One region of the Robertmurraya sp. GLU-23 genome, then DNA from elsewhere that is predicted to be linked to it. Evidence: riboswitches for the same ligand, from Rfam matches in the RefSeq annotation. Region 1 holds a riboswitch; each other region holds the start of a gene.
The links. A riboswitch is a leader RNA that binds a small molecule or an ion and turns the genes downstream of it on or off. The one in region 1 is predicted to bind S-adenosylmethionine.

Region 1 (5,731 bases):
TGGTGAAATCTAAACCTTTGTTATACGTATTTAGAAGATCACTCTTTTCAAGCTCACTAAACATTTTTGCATTTCCGATATAACGTTCTTCTAAAGGAGTCAAACCACGTTCAATAAAGCTCTTCCCGCGCATTCCCTCTGGCATCATTTTCGCTAGCAAACGTAAAAACGCTTTTCCAACCTGTGGAATTTTATTAAACACCTCTAGACTCTGAGGCTCTCTATAAATATTGTAGCCACCAAATAGCTCATCTGCACCTTCTCCAGATAAAACCACCGTCACGTGCTTACGAGCTTCACGTGCCACAAAATATAAAGGGACACATGCAGGGTCTGCAAGCGGATCGTCCATATGCCACATAATCTTCGGTACTTCATTCATATACTCTTCTGGAGTAATGATATAGCTAATATTTTCTACTCCAAGCTTATCAGCCGTTTCCTTAGCAACATCAATCTCACTAAACCCATTATGATCAAAACCTACAGAAAATGTCTTAATCGCCGGATGGAATTCTTTTGCAATGGAAGCAATGATCGAAGAGTCAATTCCACCAGAAAGGAACGAACCGACAGGCACATCACTTCTCATATGAATTTTGACAGAATCAAAAAGAACATCTTTAATTTCCTTTACAAAATCACTCTCTGATTTTCTTACTGGGTGGAAATGAGCCTTCCAATAACGCTTAATTTCCATTTCAGATCCGATTTTCTTTGTAAAGTAGTGCCCTGGTTCTAATTTTGAAATACCTTCTGACATCGTATAAGGCTCAGGAACAAACTGATACGTTAAGAAATACTGCAAAGAATCATAGTTTAATACATCGTTCTGCAGTGCCAGTAAAATACTCTTTTTCTCAGATGCAAAGAATATCTTTTCCCCGTCATCAAAATAGAAGAAAGGCTTAATGCCGAATGGATCACGTGCTCCATAAAGCGTCTTCTCAACCTTATCCCAAATTACAAAGGCAAACATTCCACGAAGCTTCTCCACCGCTTTTTCCTTCAGATGGCTATACAAAGCAATAATTACTTCTGTATCTGAGCTTGTTGCAAAGGTGATTCCTTCTGCCAATAGTTCTTCTCTTAACTCTACATAGTTATAAATTTCACCGTTAAAAATAATCCAGTATCTTTCGTTTTCAAAATGAAGGGGTTGATGCCCGCTTTCTATATCAATGATACTTAAACGACGAAACCCAAATTGAACATGAGAATCATAGAAATATCCGTCATCATCAGGTCCGCGATGCGTAATCACATTATTCATATTTTCAAATTGTTGTTTTTGTCCATCACTAAACACTTGCGATTTGTCATGAACACATCCAATAAAACCACACATGTATGTAACTCACCTACTCCGTTCTTACGAGTTTAATCTTCCATTCAGAAAGAATACCTATTAATACTACCATTAAAATTATCGAATCGCACTGTCAAATTGACCATTTCCTAAAAATTCAAGCTTACTACCCATTGTTTACATCCCTTTTTGCTTCTAAACCACCATACCCTTATAGACGAAAAGAAAAACCGGGAGTTACAAATTTTCTGTAACTCCCGGCTGAATTTTTACTATTTAAAATTATCTTTCAAGAGCTTCTTTACGAAGTGTATCAGCTTTATCTGTACGCTCCCATGGAAGATCTACATCTGTACGACCAAAGTGACCATAAGCAGCTGTTTGCTTATAGATAGGACGTCTTAAATCAAGCATATTAATGATTCCAGCTGGACGAAGATCGAAGTTATTACGAACTACTTCAATAAGAACTTCTTCACTTATTTCGCTAGTACCAAATGTATCAATAGAGATAGATACTGGATGTGCAACACCAATTGCATAGGCAAGCTGTACTTCTACTTTATCTGCTAGACCTGCAGCAACAAGATTCTTTGCTACATAACGAGCAGCATAAGCAGCTGAACGGTCAACCTTTGTAGGATCCTTACCAGAGAATGCACCGCCACCGTGACGAGCATATCCACCGTACGTATCAACAATAATCTTACGTCCTGTTAATCCAGCATCACCTTGTGGTCCACCGATAACGAAACGACCTGTTGGGTTAATGAAATACTTTGTATTTTCATCAATTAACTCTTCTGGTACAACAGGATTAATAACATACTCTTTAAGATTACGTTGAATTTGCTCCAACGTTACTTCAGGGTGGTGCTGGGTTGAAATTACAATTGTATCAATTCGAACTGGTTTATTATTTTCATCGTACTCAACGGTAACTTGAGTTTTTCCATCCGGACGAAGGTAAGGAAGAATATCATCCTTACGAACTTCAGTTAATCTACGAGCTAGTTTATGTGCTAAAGAAATCGGAAGAGGCATAAGCTCCTTTGTCTCGTTACAAGCAAAACCAAACATTAACCCTTGGTCACCTGCTCCAATTGCATCGATTTCTTCATCAGACATTGATCCTTCACGCGCTTCAAGTGCTTGGTCAACTCCCATTGCAATATCAGCTGATTGCTCATCAATTGAAGTTAAAACCGCACATGTTTCAGAATCGAAACCATATTTTGCACGAGTGTACCCAATTTCCTTAATGGTTTCACGAACAATCTTTGGAATATCTACGTATGTAGAGGTTGTAATTTCCCCAGCAACTAATACTAACCCAGTTGTTACTGACGTTTCTGCAGCAACACGAGCATTTGCGTCTTTTGCTAAAATAGCATCTAAAATTGAGTCTGAAATTTGGTCACTGATTTTATCTGGATGACCTTCAGTAACTGACTCGGATGTAAATAAACGACGTTTTTTTGACATCTCCTGACCTCCTATTTATTTATACTTGAGAAAAAGGTATGCTTATTATATCAACATAAACAAAACCTTCCATTTGATACGGAACTCATTCCCTAAGTAGTATGAAATAAACATGCCATTTTTATTATGAAGGTTTGAAAAATTACCCACCCAAATAAAAACTTTATGCAAAATAAAAAACCTTCCCTGCTTGAGGAAAGGGTGATAGCAAAGTAATTTGCGCCTTTCGCTCTTATCGTTCAAGGACTAAAATCCTTGCCTCAGGTTAGCACCTTCTCTTTTATATTAATTACAGTCATCGTAATTAATTATTAAAGCAGGTTGCTGGGTTTCATAGGGCCTGTCCCTCCACCAGCTCGGGATAAGAGAGTATCCGTTCAATGTAGAATAATACCGTATCACGTCAAATACTGTCAATATCTTTATGAAAAATAGTTGGTTCATTCTTTAAATAATGAGCAACTATTATAATTACATTTCCATTGACACTTAGCATCATATAACACGATCGTTCCCATTTGAATTTGTCCCTTCTTTTAATAGTATAGACTATTGACTCCCATTCATCGTTTTATGTAATAAAAAGGCTTAAAAATAGGTCGTATACGATGTTTTTTCTTGCACCCTCTAATATTTTTATAAATAGTATAGACTAATTAAGTTAATGTGTTATACTAATTAAAAAATAACAAATAAAGGTAGGTAGTCATCAGATGAACTCTGTCCGTATTTCTAACCAATTAAGCGAATTGTTAGCCTCTGGTCATGTGCATGTGCAACTATCTGTACCACAATTAGTCGAAAAGGTTCTTACTAGAAACGAAGGAGTCTTAACTTCGACAGGAGCTGTTCGAGCAACAACAGGAAAATATACTGGTCGGTCTCCGAAAGACAAATACATTGTTGAAGAAGCCTCTACAAAGGACAAGATTGATTGGGGAGCTGTTAACCAACCAATCTCTCAAGAAGTGTTCGAACGTTTATATAATAAAGTACTAAGTTACTTGAAAGATAGAGATGAGTTATTTGTTTTCAAAGGGTTTGCTGGCGCAGATAAGAAACATCGTCTACCCATTCAAGTGATCAACGAGTTTGCATGGCATAATCTATTTGCCCATCAGTTATTCATTAGACCAACAGCAGAAGAGCTTTTGACTCATGAAGAACAATTCACAGTCATATCGGCTCCAAACTTTAAAGCAGACCCTATTATTGATGGTACCAAGTCTGAGACTTTTATTATAGTCTCTTTTGAAAGAAAGACCGTATTAATCGGTGGCACAGAATATGCAGGCGAGATGAAGAAATCCATTTTCTCTATCATGAACTACTTATTGCCTGAAAATAATATTCTACCTATGCACTGCTCAGCAAATGTCGGCGTTGAAGGAGATGTCGCTTTATTCTTTGGCTTATCAGGAACAGGTAAAACGACCTTATCTGCTGATGCAAACCGACGCCTAATCGGAGATGATGAGCACGGCTGGTCAGCTAACGGTGTCTTTAATATTGAAGGAGGCTGCTACGCTAAGTGCATTAATCTTTCAAGAGAAAAAGAACCTCAAATCTTCGACGCCATTCATTTTGGATCTGTGTTAGAGAATGTCGTGCTGAATAAAGAAACACGAGTCGCTGACTATGATGATGGAACATTAACTGAGAATACACGCGCTGCTTATCCTATCCAATCTATAAGCAATATCGTGGATCCAAGTGTCGCTGGACATCCAAATACCATTATCTTCCTTACAGCAGATGCTTTCGGGGTACTGCCTCCTATTGCAAAGCTATCTAAGGAACAAGCGATGTACCATTTCTTAAGCGGTTACACTTCAAAACTTGCTGGTACGGAACAAGGAATCACTTCACCGCAAGCAACATTTTCAACATGCTTCGGCTCCCCTTTCCTACCATTAGAAGCAACTCGCTATGCAGAAATGCTAGGGTCCAAGATTGACGAACATAATGCGAAGGTTTATCTAGTGAATACAGGCTGGACTGGTGGCGAGTATGGAGTCGGAAGTAGAATGAAGCTATCATACACCCGCTCCATGGTACAGGCCGCTCTCGAAGGGGAACTAAACCATGTAGAAACAAGTAAAGATCCTATTTTCGGATTGGAGATTCCCCTTCATGTTCCTGGTGTTCCGGATGATGTTCTTCAGCCAAACCGAACATGGGCTGACCAAGAAGCATACCAGATTAAAGCGAACGAATTAGCCACTAAATTCAAAGATAACTTCAAAAAATTCGCAAATGTTTCAGTACAGATTATCGAAGAAGGCGGTCCTTTAGTATAATTTTTAAAAAAGAGCGTAATCAGTCGATTACGCTCTTTTAATTAGATGAATGTAAGGATATCAATTGATACTCGATCGTCGTTTTTTCACTTTCTAAAATTACTTTTTTAATTTTTGCCATGCCACTTACTTCCCCATCCATCGTTCTTCTTACCTCGACAGGAATGTCTATTGGATATAAGCGATATCCTTCTTTGGTTATTGTAAACAGGTTTTCCTCAAGTCGCTTTTCTCTACCCTTAGTAACAATCATTGTATTAAGTTCTAATGGCATACCCATAATTCTCCACTCCTTTTCTTATATTTTATCATTATTATGACTGTTTTTTCATCCATTGAGTTAAGTCTGTCACAACTTTTCGGTTAATACTTGGAGGAAAATAATGTGTCAACTCCTCAAAATACCAGCTCTCTACTGAACGACGTTTATCCTTTAATCTCTCTTCCAATCTTCGCGCATGGTCCACACTTACATTTTGATCCTTCGATCCATGAATGATTAAAGTTGGACATCGCAATTGTTCAATATCATACAATGGAGTGCGAAATTTATATCTTTCTGGATATTTCGTCGGTGTACCACCAATGACTCTCTTCATCATCCTTCTCAAATCTTCTCTTTCCATATATGTAAGAT
Region 2 (5,731 bases), on a different contig from region 1:
AATGGTGGAATAACAGAAAGTAATAAAAATGTATGGGGTGGCAATCCAAGTCCGTATTTCCCAATCAAACAAGATCCATATGACCCGATTCAACCTTGGGAGTTTACATTACATAAAACACAAATAGATTTGGATGAAATCAGATTGAAGGGTTGGAATGAATTAAAGGAGAAAGATGGAAAAATTAGCGTATCTATTAAAAAATGGCTTAATAGAAATGGATATGAAGGTGACATAAAAATTTTAAGTATTCCTTTTTTTGCTATCGATAAGGTTAAAAACGAATCACAAAGGTCGATGATAGGCTCGATTCAAATCGAATTTATGAGAAGGTTGATTGATGGAACCATTATTTTTGAAAAAGTCTCATTGGATCATGTTGAATTAAAAAAAATTCGACCAATGATAGGTGGAGGTCATTTTAGAAGTTATTTAGTAAGTTCGTTTGAAATGAACCCAACTTCTTACAAAGTAAGTGGCAAAGGTCATGGTCATGGAGTTGGTATGAGTCAATGGGGTGCAAACGAAATGGCAGAGAAGGGAAAATCCTACAAAGATATTTTAGGGCACTATTATCCAGGAACACAAGTTAAAGTCATTAAAACCTTCCCAGATAATTAAAATGATGATATCTTTCAGGTATCATCATTTTTTTGCCTTAAGAATAATAATTAATCAAACTTGGCTGTAGAGAAATATTAATATTTCTAATTTGAGGAGCTGAACTTAATGGGAAAAGTTACACCATTCTTAATGTTTCAAGATGGCAAAGCAGAAGAAGCTATGAATTATTACATATCTATTATTGAGGAATCAGAAATTACAAGTATTGTTCGCTATGGAGCGAATGAATCTGGAGATGAAGGAACGGTAATGCAGGCTACTTTTTCTTTAAAAGGGCAAGAATTTATGTGTATAGATAGTAATTTAAAGCATCAGTTTACATTTACTCCATCCTTCTCAATTTTTGTTACATGTGATACTGAAGAAGAAATAAACAACGTTTATCACAAACTGATCGAGGGTGGACAAGCACTTATGCCAATTGGTGATTATGGTTTTAGTCAAAGGTTTGGTTGGCTAAATGATCGCTTTGGGGTATCATGGCAACTAAATCTTCCATCGTGAAACTAATTTTTATATAGGGAGAGAACAACATGGCAATGGGTAAACTGAATCCTAAGGTTGATGATTATTTAAGTAAAACTAAAAAATGGAAGGAAGAATCTGAGAGGTTGAGACATATTGTTCTTGACTGTGATCTGACCGAAGAATTTAAATGGATGCATCCTTGTTACACGTTTAATAACAAAAATGTCGTATTAATTCATGGATTTAAAGAATATTGTGCGCTTCTGTTTCACAAAGGTTCCTTATTAAAAGATCCCCATGGAATTCTTGTCCAACAAACCGAGAATGTACAGGCAGCGCGCCAGATTCGGTTCACCAGTCTTCAAGAAATAGTGGAACTAGAACCCATTTTGAAAGCGTATATCCATGCAGCTATTGAAGTTGAAAAAGCGGGTTTGGAAGTGGATTTAAAAAAGCATACAGAATTCATCATTCCTGAAGAACTTCAAAATAAATTCGAAGAAACACCAGACTTGAAAACTGCATTTGAGGCATTGACACCGGGACGACAGAGAGCATACATTCTTTATTTTTCTCAACCCAAACAATCAAAAACTCGAGTGTTAAGGATTGAAAATTGTATGGAGAAAATTTTCAGTGGAAAGGGCTTAAAGGATTGCACTTGTGGACTATCTCAAAAAATGCCCTCCTGTGACGGCTCACACAAGAACATTCGATAAGATCATATTAATTAATGTTTATTTTTAGCTGCAGGTAATGGTTATAATGAAATGGATGAAAATAAAGGAAGGACGTACATAGCTATGGATTTTCAAACAGTGATGCAGGAACTTGAAGCTCTCGGTAAGGAACGAACGAAAAAAATGTATATTTCCAATGGTGCACACGAGCCCTTGTTTGGCGTGGCTACAGGTGCTATGAAACCAATTGCAAAGAAAATAAAAATAAATCAAGAACTAGCTGATGAGCTATATGCCACAGGTAACTACGATGCAATGTACTTTGCAGGCATTATTGCAGACCCGAAAGCTATGACTGAATCTGATTTTGATCGTTGGATGGACGGAGCGTATTTTTATATGCTGTCTGATTACGTGGTGGCAGTCACTTTATCAGAGTCAGATATTGCACAAGAAGTGGCGGATAAATGGATTGCAAGTGGTGACGAGTTGAGAATGTCAGCTGGGTGGAGTTGCTACTGCTGGCTTTTAGGAAATCGCAAAGACAAGGAATTTTCCGAAAGTAAGATTTCCAATATGCTTGATATGATAAAAAATACGATTCATAATTCGCCAGAACGAACTAAATCAGCTATGAATAATTTTGTATACACCGTAGGGATTTCCTATTTGCCGCAACATGAAAAGGCGGTTGAGACCTCAAAGGAAATAGGAATCGTAGAAGTTAAACGGGACAATAAAAAAAGCAGTTTACTAAACGCATACGAAAGTATTCAAAAAGAAATGGATAGAGGGAAGCTTGGTTTCAAACGCAAGTATGTGAGATGTTAAAAATCGTTTTGATGTATAAATGCCTTTTATAGATATTCTTATTTAGACGTATGTAGGTTTTTTAGTTTGCTTTTCTCGTAACCTGCAGGATACTGAGGATATGTTCTTGCAAATACTTATAAAAAATGTTAAACTTTAGAAGAATTATTTTTGTTCGGTGTAAAGGATAGTATAAGATTAACTTTTCGTCTTGATGATCACTGAGTCCAAGGATAGTAACACATTGTGTGTAAAGCACACAGCAGGAGGAAACAAAATGGAACAAGGTAAAGTAAAATGGTTTAACGCAGAAAAAGGTTTCGGATTTATCGAGCGTGAAGCCGGAGAAGACGTATTCGTTCATTTCTCAGCTATCCAAGGCGAAGGTTTTAAATCTTTAGACGAAGGTCAAGCAGTTACTTTTGACGTTGAGCAAGGTCAACGTGGAGCTCAAGCAGCTAACGTGCGTAAAGCTTAATAATAAAAACAAACTAAGCAGGCTCTTTTTAGAGTCTGTTTTTTTCTTTTTATATACAAGGATCCCCACTCACTGAGTGAGTGGGGCACAATGTAAGCAAGTAAATCAAATGGTAGATAAAGTGTATCACATCCTAACGAATTCACCTAATTATGTTTGTGTTAATTATAGCTTTCAATTCCGCTAAAGTTCACCAATTTGTCGGAGACGGTGATAATCTTTATTAGAGTAAAGTGGACCTTTTGATGGGCTTAATACATACGAAGAATCTATTGTTGCTATCTTTGGAAAAATACACCTATTAATAATATTTAGAAAATACTATTGACATTTTGTTAATAGAATATTAAATTAAGTTTTATACTTTATTAAAGTAAATGAATAAAATACGTTCTCTTATCAAGAGTGGCAGAGGGACTGGCCCGATGACGCCCAGCAACCGTTCCGAATGGAATTGGTGCTAAATCCTGCAAAACAAGAAATTGTTTTGAGAGATAAGAGAGGAGTAGTCCTTATTTTGTGATGAAACCTCTCTTTTCTGGAGAGGTTTTTTATATTTTATAAAAACTCTCCTAAGAGCAACGTTGGTAAGAAGACAAAAAACAAAAAGGGGAGAAAGAATCATGAAGAAGAAATTTTTAAGAAGTGCATTTGTATCAGCGATCGCTGCAACACTTTTGCTTACAGGCTGTGCAACAGGGGGAGAAACAAAGGAAGCAACAGGATCGAACACACCGATTGAAGGTGTACCTGACCGCTTTGCAAATGGGGACCAACCGAAAATCAAAGTTATTCGTAAAATTGGTGGAGACGATCACACAGCACAATTCTTAGCTGGTGCAAAACAAGAAGGTGAAGCATTAGGATTCCAAGTGGATGTATTTACTGCAAATGGAGATACAGCGAAATTTCATGATGCGATTAACCAAGCGTTAACTCAAGATTATGATGGATTTATTATTTCTCACGGGGACGATGATGCTACCGTGAATGACATACAGAAAATTGTTGACGCAGGAAAGAGTGTAGTCGCATTTGACTCGAATGCAAATTTAACTAGTGTTGATGGTGTCACTCTAGTATCACAGGATGATGAAGCATTAGCTACTCTATCATTGGACCAATTAGTAAAAGAAACAAAAGGTGAAGCCAATATTGCTTACCTATGGGTGGACGGATTCCCACCTATGGTTAGACGAAATAAGGTTTATGAAGAGGTTTTAGCAAATAATCCTGGAATAAAAGAAGTGGAGCGCTTTGGGGTAGCAGCAGCTGACACTAGTGTTCAAACTCAAAATGCCGTTGCCGCAATGTTAAATAAATACCCTAAGGGTGAACTTGATGCGATTTTTGCAACATGGGATGCTTTTGCTATCGGTGCAGCTCGTGCGTTAAAAGAAGCTGGCAGAGAAGAAGTGAAAATCTATGGAATCGATGTTTCAAATGCTGATTTGCAGGAAATTCAAAGAGAAGGCAGTGCTTGGAGATATACCGCAGCTGTTGATCCTAAGTTGATAGGTTCAGTAAATATGAGAATACTCGCAAAGAAATTAGCAGGAGAGGAAACACCACAAACGTATGATTTGGAAGCTTCACTAATCTCTCAAGAAGACCTTCAAAAATCAAAAGATCCGGTTAATATGGTCAATCTAACTGAAATCATTGAAGGATGGGGCCAATCATCAGAATTTGAGGAAGACTGGATGAAGACACTAAAGGAACATTATAAGAAGTAAGGGACTTGTAGATAGACACTCTCTTTTTAAAAGGCTGTTTTCGTAAAGTTTGTTGTTTTGTAAAAAGCCCTAATGCCGGCTTTTTACCCGTGTATTCAATCTTACTCTTTAAATATAGAGCCCCTGTTTTCTAAAACGTTCAATGGACTTATGACTTTTTAGAAAATAAGTGTTTTATTTCAATAAAGTAGTGCTAAAAGCAACAATGTTTTAGAAAACAGCTTTTTAAAAAGAAAAAAAGAGTGTCTCTTTGAAAGGACAGTGACATCATGACCACTTTAAAGATGAAGAATGTCTCAATTGAATTTCCGGGTGTTAAAGCATTAAATGAGGTGGATTTTTCAGTTGAAAGCGGGAGAACTCATGCCTTAATCGGAGCCAATGGTGCTGGGAAATCAACGTTGATGAAGGTTCTTGCAGGGGCATATGGCCACTATACTGGTGAAATCACAATGAATGGACAACCTATGACCATTCGTTCTCCAAAAAGTGCCATGGATTCTGGAATTCAAATTGTATATCAGGAAGTGGATACAGCTCTGATCCCCAACTTAACGGTTGCTGAAAATATCATGTTAATGGACACGGTCCATAACATGGGAAAGAAGCAATGGGTCAATTGGAAAAGCCTGCATTCGAAAGCGGCCGCCATCCTAGTAGAAATGAATTTGACTCTTCCTACTAAAAAACTAGTAAGTGAATTGACATTGGCAGAAAAACAAATGGTTTTGATCGCTAGAGCAGTGTCGAAAGAATGTAAATTTCTCATTTTGGATGAGCCGACAGCACCTCTTAGTCATACAGAAACAAATGAATTATTTCGTATAGTAAAAGAATTAAAGAGACGTGATGTTGGAATTATTTTTATATCGCACCGACTACCAGAGATTTTTGAGATTTGTGATGACATTACGATTATGAGAAATGGGGAAGTA
Region 3 (5,731 bases), on a different contig from region 1:
TAAATCCTTGATCCATTTGTCCCACTCCAGTCTTTAAGTTATGTAGTATCACATATGTTAGTATCCTTGAAACAACACAAATTATTACAAAAAAACAGATGCCTCTTAAAGAGACATCTGCATTTTTTATTATTCTGATACAGGTACTACAGCACCTTTATACTTTTCAAGAATGAAATCTTGAATTTCTTTTGAGTGTAACACTTCTACTAAAGCTTTAATTGCTTCAGAGTTTTCGTCGTCTTTACGTACTGCGATTACGTTTACGTATGGAGACTCTTTGTCTTCGATTGCGATTGAATCTTCAATTGGGTTCAGACCTGCATCGATTGCATAGTTTGAGTTGATAAGTACTGCATCACCTTCATCATTGTTATAAATTTGTGGTAATAATGATGCTTCATACTCTGTGTCAAAGTGAAGGTTTTTAGGGTTTTCTGCGATATCTTCAACCGTTGCTTCTACATTGTTTACGCCTTCTTTAAGAGTAATTAATCCCTCTTTTTCAAGCATGGTTAAAATACGACCGTGGTCTGCTACTGAGCTGCTCATGATGATATGTGCTCCTTCAGGAAGGTCATCTAAGCTCTCGTACTTTTTAGAGTACACACCCATTGGTTCGATATGAATTCCACCAGCATTAGCAAAATCATAGCCATGCTCAGCCATTTGAGACTCAAGGTAAGGAATGTGTTGGAAATAGTTTGCATCAAGATCACCAGATTCTAACGCTTGGTTAGGTAGGATGTAATCTTGGAACGTTTCAATCTTTAATTCGATTCCTTTTTCCTCTAAAAGCGATTTTGCTTCTTCTAGAATTTCAGCATGAGGTACGTTAGAAGCTCCCACTACTAATTCAGTTGTTTCTGCTGCTTCTTCACCTTCACCACCGTTTGACTCATCATCATTTGCTGTACCGCAAGCTGCTAGAACTAAAGCAACTGCTAATGATAAAAATAAGCTTAAAAATTTCTTCATTTTTGTCTCTCCTATCTTTTATCTAGTTTTGATGTTATAGAATCTCCAATAAATTGGATAATAAACACAATTATTAAAATGATAACAGTAGCCACAAGGGTTACGTCACTACGACTTCTCTGGAACCCTTCGAGATATGCTAGGTTTCCTAAACCACCCGCACCAATCACACCAGCCATTGCTGTATAACTCACCAAAGCAATAGCCGTAACCGTAATACCAGATACTAAAGCTGGCAATGATTCAGGAATAAGCACCTTAAAGATAATCGTGCTAGTTTTAGCACCCATTGATTTAGCTGCCTCAATAACTCCTTTATCAATCTCACGCAATCCGATTTCCACCATTCTCGCGTAAAACGGAGCGGCACCAATAATTAAAGCCGGTAAAGCTGCATTCTCACCAATCATCGTATCTAGTATAAGCTTTGTAAAAGGAATCAAAAGAACAATTAATATAATAAAGGGAATCGAGCGGAAGACGTTCACGACAGAACTGATCACTTTATTCACTAATGTATTTTCCCAAATATTACCCTTAGCTGTTAAAAATAATAAAAGTCCTAAAATTAAACCAAGAACAAATGTAATAACAACTGATATAGCTGTCATATACAGGGTTTCATTCGTTGCTTCAATCATTTTTTCCCAGTTCACGTTTGGTAAAAGTGTCTCAAGCATTCGAAATCACCTCCACTCCAACCTGTTGTGATTCGATATATGCAATGGCCTTTGAAAGCTCTTCCCTTTCCCCATCTAAGTGGATAAAAAGCGTTCCATAAGAACCATTTTGTGTTTGTGATATTTTCCCTTGCAGGATATTTACAGTTACCTGGTAATGGCGAATAAGGTTCGTAATCAGCGGTTGCTCTGCTGCTTCTCCAACAAAACCTAGTTGAACGACTGTACCATGCGGATACAGTTCTAATAAGTGTTCAATTGTTTCCTTCGTTTCTTCAGGTTCTGTTACTTGCTGAACAAATCGTTTCGTAATTTCTTCCTTAGGATGCTTAAATACGTCAAGTACTGGGCCGAGTTCAACAACCTTTCCACCTTCCATAACAGCTACACGATGACAAATCTTTCTAATGACGTGCATTTCATGAGTGATAAGGACGATGGTTAAACCTAAACGCTTATTAATATCAACTAATAGCTCTAGAATCGAATCTGTTGTTTGTGGATCAAGAGCAGATGTTGCCTCATCACAAAGGAGAACTTTGGGATTGTTAGCAAGTGCTCTCGCAATTCCTACTCTTTGTTTTTGCCCACCACTCAATTGAGAAGGGTAAGCGTCTTCTCTTCCTTCTAATCCAACCAAACGAATAAGCTCGTCTACTCTTTTCATTCTTTGCCCTTTAGGAACTCCTGCAATTTCAAGTGGAAATGCAATATTTTCTCTTACTGTTCGAGACCATAAAAGGTTAAAATGTTGGAATATCATGCTTATTTCCTGTCTAGCTTTACGAAGGCTACTACCTTTAATTTTCGATACTTCATTATTTGCCACAATAACGGATCCCTCAGTAGGAATTTCTAACCCATTCAGCATACGAATAAGCGTACTTTTCCCTGCGCCACTATAACCAATTACACCGAAGATTTCTCCTTCAGTAATTTCTAAGTTTACATTATCAACAGCCGTTACTTTTCCTTGTCTTGAAGAATAAATCTTTTTTACGTCTTTTATCGAGATCAAAGGTTTCTCCCCCTTCCATTTCCGATTATTCTGATAAAACTACATGCTGTCATGCTACAGAAAGGTACAATACAACTTAGGTTCTATCATCCGGTTCATTCCTATTCGAATGAGAGCACTCTAAATGAACATAAAAAAAACCTTTCTGCATGAGCAGAAAGGCAGAAAGTATCACCTTTCTCTCATCTATCAAAGCAATACGCTTTGTGTGAATTGGCACCATTTCAATAATTTGACGGTTGCCGGGCTTCATAGGGCACATCCCTCCACCTCTCTTGATAAGAGCTTATCAATCTATATGAACTTTTTTAGTTGTAGTCTTAATCACGAGTGCTATCTTATCATGGAAAAACGGGAGTGTCAACGATAAATTTCGACAAAAATCTTATGGATTACACATGGCTAGTAAGCGAGGTTTTTCCTGTCGCTAATGTAATCGCTTGCTCTAAATCTTCAACTAAATCCTCCACATTTTCAATCCCAATCGAGAGACGAATTAAATCCTCTGGAACGCCTGCTGCTTTTAACCCCTCTGTGTCAAGCTGTTGATGAGTTGTGCTTGCAGGATGAATGACTAAGCTTTTTGCATCACCAACATTGGCAACATGTGCCCAAAGTTTGAGACTATTTATAAACGTTGCTCCAGCCTCTCGCCCTCCGTCGATTCCAAAGACAACGACAGAACCTGCTCCTTTAGGTAAGTATTTCTTCGCAAGCTCGTAGTCTGGATGCTTCTCATTTCCTGGATACATCACCCAATTAACCGCTGGATGTGCTTCTAGATACTCTACGATCTTCTTCGTATTTGCCACATGCTCCTTCATTCTCACATGCAAAGTTTCTAAACCTAGAGTGAATTGAAAGGCATTTTGAGGGCTTAATGCTGGACCTAGATCACGTAGCAATTGAACTCTTGCTTTTACAATATAAGCTGCAGCACCAATTGCTTCACTATATACAATATCATGATAGCTGGCATCAGGGGTTGTGAATCCAGGAAACTTCGCCGAATTCCAATCAAACTTTCCGCCATCCACGATAATACCCCCAAGAGTTGTACCATTCCCTAAAAGCCATTTTGTTGCCGAATGAATAACAATATCTGCACCATGCTCAATTGGACGACATAAATAAGGAGTCGCAAAGGTATTATCGATAACAAGAGGAATACCTGCATCATGTGCGATCTTTGCGACATTTTCGATATCCAGAATTCGCAAGCTTGGGTTTCCAATGGTCTCTGCAAAGATCGCCTTTGTTTTCTCTGTAATAGCTTGCTTAAAATTCTCTGGATTGGTTGAATCGACAAACTTCACATTGATACCATATTTAGGTAATGTTATAGCAAATAGATTATATGTACCTCCATATAGATTCGAAGCTGCAACGATTTCATCCCCTGCTTCAGCCAAATTTAGGATCGCCAGTGTAATCGCTGCCATTCCGCTCGATACAGCGAGTGCTCCTACTCCACCTTCAAGGAGGGCCACTCTTTCTTCGAACACTGTAGTAGTTGGATTATGAATGCGTGTATAAATATATCCCGGTTCAGCAAGTGCAAAGAGATTAGCAGCATGTTCAGTGCTTTTAAATTGATAAGCATTGTTTTGATAGATCGGTACTGCTCTTGCTCCTGTAGTAGGATCTGGACTTAATCCACCATGGACACCAAGTGTTTCTAACCGATACTTCTTCTGTTCTGTCATACCAGTCCCTCCACCACTCTTTATAAGAATTTTTATTAATCACGTAGATGATGGTATCATGGGTAAAATTGACAAGTCAATAATATTTTAGAAAGTTCAGAAAAATTTCAAATATTATTGGCATGCTTATATGGCTTTACTAAAAAGAACAACGTTTCTAAGTATAAAGCTGTTCTAAACGAGGATTGTAAGGAAATAAAATTTGATAATGTTGCTTGTCTGAGTTTGATTTCCCCACGGAGCAAGGATATAATATCTTCCTTCTTTCCTTGAAGATGTGCGTCAATATGATGATGATCTTTTTCGAATAGAAGTTCAACTTTCCCCTTATTTATATGGATAAAGAAGGCCTCATCTTCTGATCTAATACAAATAACAACGGGTGCCTTCTTTAAAAAAGGCAGTAAATGACTACGGTTATTCCATTCATTCACTGTTCTTTGTAACTGAACATGCATCGGTCTTCCTCCTCTAAATATACGGATACATATATATTCCACTCTGAGAGAAGGCTTACCTTTAATATCTTTTCGACAAATTTTCGGGGCGTTTGTCAGGGGTACCTAACAAGCTTTGTATCGAATGCTGTAGTTAGAGTTCATTTCCCGAGAAATATGTCACCTTTTTGAACGAAATTGCTATTACTGTCGAAGGGATTCGTGCATCCGCAAATAAAAAAAATCAGACTAGTACCGTCTGATTCCTAAAATGATTTTAAACTTTCATATAAAAATGGTACCGATTGAAAAGCATAAATTTTCTTAACTAGTTTATTGTTTCTTATAACAAGTAAACAGGGAACAGACTCAATCGAATATTGCTCAGCTAACGCTGGAACAAAATTCAGATCTGCCTTTAACCAGTTATGTTGTGGCAATAGCTGTTCAACGACCCTGAGCATTTTTCCTGCTACTTGGCATGTACCACATAATGGTGTGTACAAGTAGAGAAATTTTGTTTCCTCAACCGAGAGGAGCCGTTCCCTGTTACTATCTAGCAATTCTTGCATGTTGTTACCCCTTCTTACACTTTGTCTAAAAATTGCGTAAAGACGTCGATGTTTGCCCCTAACAACACAGTAGCTAAATGATGTTCTGGTGCGGTTGCGACCTCCCTGTAAGTTCGATCGATGTATAAATGGTCTGCTTCAGGAAATTCCCGTTTGAATAGTCTTCGAAGCTTTTCTCCCGCTTCATCAGCATCAACAAGGATGTAGACATCCTTTCCAAACAAATCATCAATGATTTCATCGAGCTTCGAAAGGGATATCGTTCCATTCGTACAAATAATGTCTACAGGCTCCTTAATAACCTTTTGCACCTTCTTTTTGTCTGACGTACCTTCTACAA
Region 4 (5,731 bases), on a different contig from region 1:
AAAAGATAGCAAAGAGCAACAGAAGCTGCAGCAAGAAATGATGGGTTTATACCAAAAACACGGAGTAAACCCGTTAGCGATGGGGTGTCTACCCATGCTCATTCAAATGCCTATTTTAATGGGATTTTATTACGCGATTCGAGAATCTCACGAAATTGCAACCCACTCATTTTTATGGTTCAACTTAGGCGAGTCAGATATTTGGATTACTGCAATTGCTGGTATTGTGTATTATTTACAATTCAAAGTGTCTATGTCTAACATAAGTGGTCAACAACAGCAGCAAATGAAATTCATGGGTCTCCTTTCACCTATTATGATTGTCATGTTTTCATTTAATGCACCTGCTGCTTTACCTCTCTATTGGGCAGTTGGGGGTACTTTCCTCATTATCCAAACACTAATAGGAAAAAAATTATACCAAACACCCGCACCAACACTTTCAGCTAATACAGAAAAAGCATAGTTAAAAGGGTCTGCTCTAATAAGAGCAGACCCTCTTTTATGCCATCATAAATCCAATTGAAGCTAGGACAATTCCTAACCCGTAGCTCAATATCAAATATAGGACGAATGCTTTATGTTCTTTTGATTGCCAAAGCTGTATCAGTTCAAGTTTGAATGTAGAGAATGTAGTAAAAGCACCCATAAATCCAACTCCTAAAAAGGAATAAACGTCCCCTCTTATCCCCTTACCTACCAACAAACCTAAAAGTAATGAACCTATTGCATTAATAATAAGTGTACCAATAGGAATGGAAACGTTTATGTACTTTTTCGCAAGTAGACCAATAATATATCTAGCATTTGCTCCAATAAACCCACCTGCAGCGATTAGTATGAAATTCATTGAACAGCCACCCTTTTCTGCCCTAATTGGAAGCCGCCAAATGCACAGACAAGGCCACCTATCATACTTATAAATACATAACAAATAGCTAGAAGATATTGTCCCTCTTGTAAAAGCGAGCTAAGCTCCACACTTAAGGTAGAGAAAGTCGTAAAAGAACCAATTAACCCCGTCCCAATAGCAGCTGCTAACTCATCAGGGAGCTTTTTTGATAGCAACAGTCTTGAAGTAAACCAACCAAGTGCAAATGCTCCTAACAAATTGGCGAGTAATGTTCCTAAAAATGGTAACCAGTTTCCATTAATGGCTAACATATTGTAATAAATACTATATCTCAACACACTTCCAATGGAACCACCGATCCCTACAAATAATAACCTCATAATAATATTCACCCTATTAATTAGAAAAATGACAGATTAAAAGAAAATACTGTTAGCTACCATGCTAACAGTATTATGTAGTCTGATGTTAAGCTTCTTTAAAATAATCCTTGTAATAGCCGCCGACTTTTCCACTATTATCTATAATAAAGTAAAATTCTTCTGTTTCATTTTTTACTTCGTACACATTTCCTGGTGTTAATTTATTATCTACAATATATTTTTCAGCTTTTGTGTGAACACAAGTTACCTTTTTTATTGTTTCTGACTCTGACCATTTTAGATGAATCACTACAGTCACTCCTTTTACATTATCTATCTTATTATAGAAAGGAAGTAACTACTTAGCAACTTTTTCTAAAAAATGCTTCTTTAAAGGCTTGATTCGAAAATTTCTTTTTGTCACTTTTCGAACTTTGTTTTCTTCAAAGGTAAAAAATTCACCTGTTAAGATATTTTTTAAAGTGATATAACTAATTTCACATATTGTATCTAATCTAATAAACTCTAGATAGTTGTATTGTCGATTATTATACACCAGCTCATAATAGCCATTTTCTCGATTCCCACTCATATTCTGACCCACTTTCTTAAGTTGGTGATATCAAGTGTTTACCACAATGGATACTCGTATTAAACCGATGTACAATAAAAAAGTTAACTATTGCTTGATTTTTTTAGACGATCAAGTTCTTTTAGTAGATATTGATAATACCTTTCACTCAATCTTCCTTTGGCCCCTCTAAGAATTTCGGTCGAATAATGGTCGGGGGGTGACACTTCGGGCATTTTGTTATACACATGGAATGTCAAAACATCCTTTAACATTTCTCCATCGATGTCCACATCTACAAAGGTTGGGCGATACCATCCTCCATAAAACCCCTCTCTACCAAATAAATACTCGACCCCTTCATATGGAGTTAAGTAAACTACCCCTTCGGTTTCACCACCATCTTCTACAATATCTGCTCTTCCGCCATCACTTACTCTGAAAAGATATTTCATGGAGTATCCCTTTAAAACAGCAGCACCGACGAGATTTTTAAAACAGTGATCTACCCCCGCTTTTCGGAATCGTTCATCATCCATACATGAACCATATGCAAAGTAATATACTTGGTCAGGACGATTTTTCATGAATCTATGTAACTTCCAATCACCGTGGGTGATTTTTTCAGCTTTGCTTGATTCATCCACATTCACATACACGAGCGCTACTTTAGTGCCTTTATCAGTATGAACGGTAACATTTGTTCTGTCATACAAATTAGACTCTTTACCCTCTTCATAATCCTCCAATGCGTCGAGCTGAGGTAAAAGGGTTTTACTAACTTCATATAACTCTCCATGCACCTTACCGGAATCATTGAGTTCTAGTGTAGGATAACCGTTACCTGTATCAAAAAGCTCACCGTTTACCCATGCCTGTTCAGCGATACAAGTAGCTTCTCTGATTAATCTGTGATTCGTTTCATGTCTTCTTAATGTACCATAAACAAAAAGTGTAATCGTATCCATCCTTCTCCCCCATCGTACAAACTATTTACCATATTTTATCATAAAAAAAACCATTACGTGAAAATCCTGTAACAGAATATTAATAATTTTATGGCAGTAAATCTGGAGTTTTGGGTTTTCAAATGGATTAAAACCCGATACAATGATAAAAAGCTAGAAAATTCAGTCCATTTTAAGGAGGCTTGCAAATGAAGATTATGAGTAATGAAATGTTAGTTGTCTCGTATCGGAATGCATTGAAGTCAGGTGAGGATAAAGAATGGGCGAAGTTTTTGAAGAAGGAAATTGAGAAAAGAAATTTGAAACCGACAATTAAATCATAGGACACAACCACCGGCACCCAAGTGCCGGTGGTTTTATTTTTTCCTACGAAAATAAACAAGACGAGTTTCCCCGTCTATAACTGATTGATCATATTTAAGTAAAGTTGTTGCGGTGGTTGACTGGAGAGACGTTTCTCCTTTTGAACTGATTCATTCATTTCTCTCATTTCAAGAGGAAAATCCACGTGACCACCTACAGGATAACCTTGAAGACCCTCACCTGATATAAACAATTCAATTCCATCCTCGGTAACAAAAAAGGCGTCTTCACTCAACATATACCGATGATGACATCTGCTTTTCGTTTGCATGAATTTCCCTCCACTTTTTGTTCTCAAACTTATTATATATTAAATGTTCTGAATATTCATATAGTAAATTTTAGGAAATTGTGAACAAAATTGTCGTTAATTTGTAAAAAAGATTGACACTTAGCGATTTACTGTAGTAAAGTTAGAAAAAATTAAATGTTTTGATTTCTTATCAAGAGAGGTCGAGGGTCTGGCCCTATGAAGCCTCAGCAACCATCAATTTTTTGAAAAGGTGCTAATTCCAGCAAGTATTTTACTTGGAAGATAAGAAGAATGGCTCATGTTGATAACAAAGTCTTCTTCTTAGAGAGAAGGCTTTTTTTTATTATTAGGATGTTGGGAGAGACTAAAATGTACAAAAATGAAACAAAGGTAGCACAGATCGGAAACAGAAGTGAAACTCAAACTGGGACAGTAAACCCACCTGTATACTTTTCGACAGCTTATCGACACGAAGGAATAGGCCAATCAACTGGATTTGATTATATTCGAACAGGTAATCCAACAAGAAAACTTGTAGAGGCAGCAATAGCTGATTTAGAAGGCGGTGACCAAGGATTTGCCTGTAGTTCCGGAATGGCTGCTATCACTACCATTCTTGCACTCTTTGAATCTGGCGACGAATGGATTGTATCAAGAGATTTATACGGTGGAACCTATCGAATTCTAGAGCAAGGATTTAAAAAATGGGGACTTTCAAGTACGTATGTACAAACTCATGATGTGAGCATTATCGAACAGGCTATTACAGAAAAAACGAAGGCCATATTCATTGAAACACCAACCAATCCTCTAATGGAAGAAACGGATATTCAAGCGGTTGCTGAACTAGCGAAGAAATATAATATATTATTAATTGTCGACAATACGTTTTACACTCCATTACTTCAAAGACCGATTGAGCTTGGAGCTGATATTGTCATTCATAGTGCTACCAAATACTTAGGTGGACATAATGATGTGCTAGCTGGCTTGATCGTTGGGAAAGGAAAAGAGGTTTGTGAACAGCTTGGATTCCACCACAACTCTATAGGAGCGGTTTTAAGTCCGTTTGACTCTTGGCTTCTTATTCGTGGGATGAAGACTTTAGCACTTAGAATGAAACAGCATGAAAAAAATGCAAGCGAACTTGCAAGCTTCTTAAAGAATCATGAAAATGTAGTAGATGTTCTTTACCCAGGCCGCGGAGGCATGCTATCCTTCCGAATTAAAAAAGAAGAGTGGGTTAATTCATTTTTACAAAATCTTAAGCTTATTACGTTTGCAGAAAGTCTTGGGGGTGTAGAAAGCTTCATTACATACCCAGCTACACAGACACACGCGGATATTCCGGAAGAAATTCGTTTTTCAATAGGCGTTTGTAATCGCCTGCTTCGTTTCTCTGTTGGTATTGAAGACGTGGAGGATTTAATTAAAGATATTGACCAAGCTCTTACTCGTTTAAGTTCGGAGGCATAAAAATGACAAAAGAACACAATTTCTCATTTGAAACAAAACTACTTCATAATGAACATAAATTTGATCCAACAAACGGTGCTGTTTCCGTTCCTATTCAACATGCATCCACCTTCCATCAGCATAGCGTCGATGAGTTTGGAAAATACGACTATGGTCGAAGTGCGAATCCAACTCGCGAAGCTTTTGAAACAGTCATTGCTAACCTTGAAGAAGGTACAAACGGATATGCCTTTTCATCAGGTATGGCAGCCATTTCGACTGCGTTTCTCCTTCTCTCTCAAGGAGATCATGTGGTGATCACAGAAGACGTGTATGGTGGGACCTACAGAATGGTGACGGAAGTTCTTTCGCGTTTTGGAATCGAGCACACATTTGTTGATATGACGGACCTCACAGAAGTTAAACAGGCGATTCGTCCGAATACAAAGGTTTTCTATGTAGAAACTCCTTCCAATCCCCTTTTAAAGGTGACAGATATCCGAGCCATTAGTGACATTGCTAAAAGTGTTGGAGCTTTAACCTTTGTTGACAATACATTTTTAACACCTGCTCTACAAAAGCCCTTACTTCTTGGTGCGGATGTGGTGCTTCATAGTGCCACGAAGTTCCTTTCTGGTCATAGTGATGTAGTTGCTGGTGCGATCGTTGTTAACGATCCTGATCTTGCTAAACAGATTGGATTTTTACAAAACTCATTTGGCGCTGTGTTAGGCGTTCAAGATGCGTGGTTAGTGTTACGAGGAATAAAGACCTTATCGGTTCGTATGGACTTCTCAATGAAATCTGCACTAAAAATAGCACACTTCTTGCAGGACCATCCTTCTGTGAAAAAAGTGTACTACCCTGGACTTACTGATCATCCACAGTACGAAATACAAAACGAAC

Region 2: linked by a shared signal. The riboswitch ahead of ACVBAX_RS22905 (sugar ABC transporter substrate-binding protein) and the one ahead of metK (methionine adenosyltransferase) in region 1 are both predicted to bind S-adenosylmethionine.
Region 3: linked by a shared signal. The riboswitch ahead of ACVBAX_RS18260 (methionine ABC transporter ATP-binding protein) and the one ahead of metK (methionine adenosyltransferase) in region 1 are both predicted to bind S-adenosylmethionine.
Region 4: linked by a shared signal. The riboswitch ahead of ACVBAX_RS04245 (methionine biosynthesis PLP-dependent protein) and the one ahead of metK (methionine adenosyltransferase) in region 1 are both predicted to bind S-adenosylmethionine.

The regions. Positions count from the first base shown of each region.
Region 1 covers NZ_JBRKCV010000017.1:58,922-64,652, forward strand. Annotated here, with positions in the region: gene asnB (asparagine synthase (glutamine-hydrolyzing)) at 1-1,348, opposite strand, end outside; gene metK (methionine adenosyltransferase) at 1,592-2,794, opposite strand; SAM riboswitch class I at 3,024-3,162, opposite strand; gene pckA (phosphoenolpyruvate carboxykinase (ATP)) at 3,508-5,094, shown strand; gene ACVBAX_RS20550 (DUF2584 domain-containing protein) at 5,132-5,374, opposite strand; gene ACVBAX_RS20555 (alpha/beta hydrolase family protein) at 5,409-5,731, opposite strand, start outside.
Region 2 covers NZ_JBRKCV010000022.1:58,260-63,990, reverse strand. Annotated here, with positions in the region: gene ACVBAX_RS22930 (SpoIID/LytB domain-containing protein) at 1-621, shown strand, start outside; gene ACVBAX_RS22925 (VOC family protein) at 730-1,128, shown strand; gene ACVBAX_RS22920 (DUF1801 domain-containing protein) at 1,158-1,811, shown strand; gene ACVBAX_RS22915 (DNA alkylation repair protein) at 1,896-2,603, shown strand; gene ACVBAX_RS22910 (cold-shock protein) at 2,860-3,060, shown strand; SAM riboswitch class I at 3,454-3,561, shown strand; gene ACVBAX_RS22905 (sugar ABC transporter substrate-binding protein) at 3,684-4,796, shown strand; gene ACVBAX_RS22900 (sugar ABC transporter ATP-binding protein) at 5,066-5,731, shown strand, end outside.
Region 3 covers NZ_JBRKCV010000013.1:53,568-59,298, forward strand. Annotated here, with positions in the region: gene ACVBAX_RS18245 (carboxymuconolactone decarboxylase family protein) at 1-16, opposite strand, end outside; gene ACVBAX_RS18250 (MetQ/NlpA family ABC transporter substrate-binding protein) at 130-978, opposite strand; gene ACVBAX_RS18255 (methionine ABC transporter permease) at 990-1,658, opposite strand; gene ACVBAX_RS18260 (methionine ABC transporter ATP-binding protein) at 1,651-2,676, opposite strand; SAM riboswitch class I at 2,856-2,961, opposite strand; gene ACVBAX_RS18265 (O-acetylhomoserine aminocarboxypropyltransferase/cysteine synthase family protein) at 3,069-4,382, opposite strand; gene ACVBAX_RS18270 (hypothetical protein) at 4,490-4,840, opposite strand; gene ACVBAX_RS18275 (thioredoxin family protein) at 5,086-5,391, opposite strand; gene ACVBAX_RS18280 (toprim domain-containing protein) at 5,406-5,731, opposite strand, start outside.
Region 4 covers NZ_JBRKCV010000001.1:824,702-830,432, reverse strand. Annotated here, with positions in the region: gene yidC (membrane protein insertase YidC) at 1-466, shown strand, start outside; gene crcB (fluoride efflux transporter CrcB) at 503-850, opposite strand; gene crcB (fluoride efflux transporter CrcB) at 847-1,233, opposite strand; gene ACVBAX_RS04270 (DUF6501 family protein) at 1,322-1,525, opposite strand; gene ACVBAX_RS04265 (hypothetical protein) at 1,574-1,807, opposite strand; gene ACVBAX_RS04260 (gamma-glutamylcyclotransferase) at 1,891-2,754, opposite strand; gene sda (sporulation histidine kinase inhibitor Sda) at 2,943-3,077, shown strand; gene ACVBAX_RS04250 (hypothetical protein) at 3,152-3,388, opposite strand; SAM riboswitch class I at 3,555-3,659, shown strand; gene ACVBAX_RS04245 (methionine biosynthesis PLP-dependent protein) at 3,740-4,846, shown strand; gene metC (cystathionine beta-lyase) at 4,849-5,731, shown strand, end outside.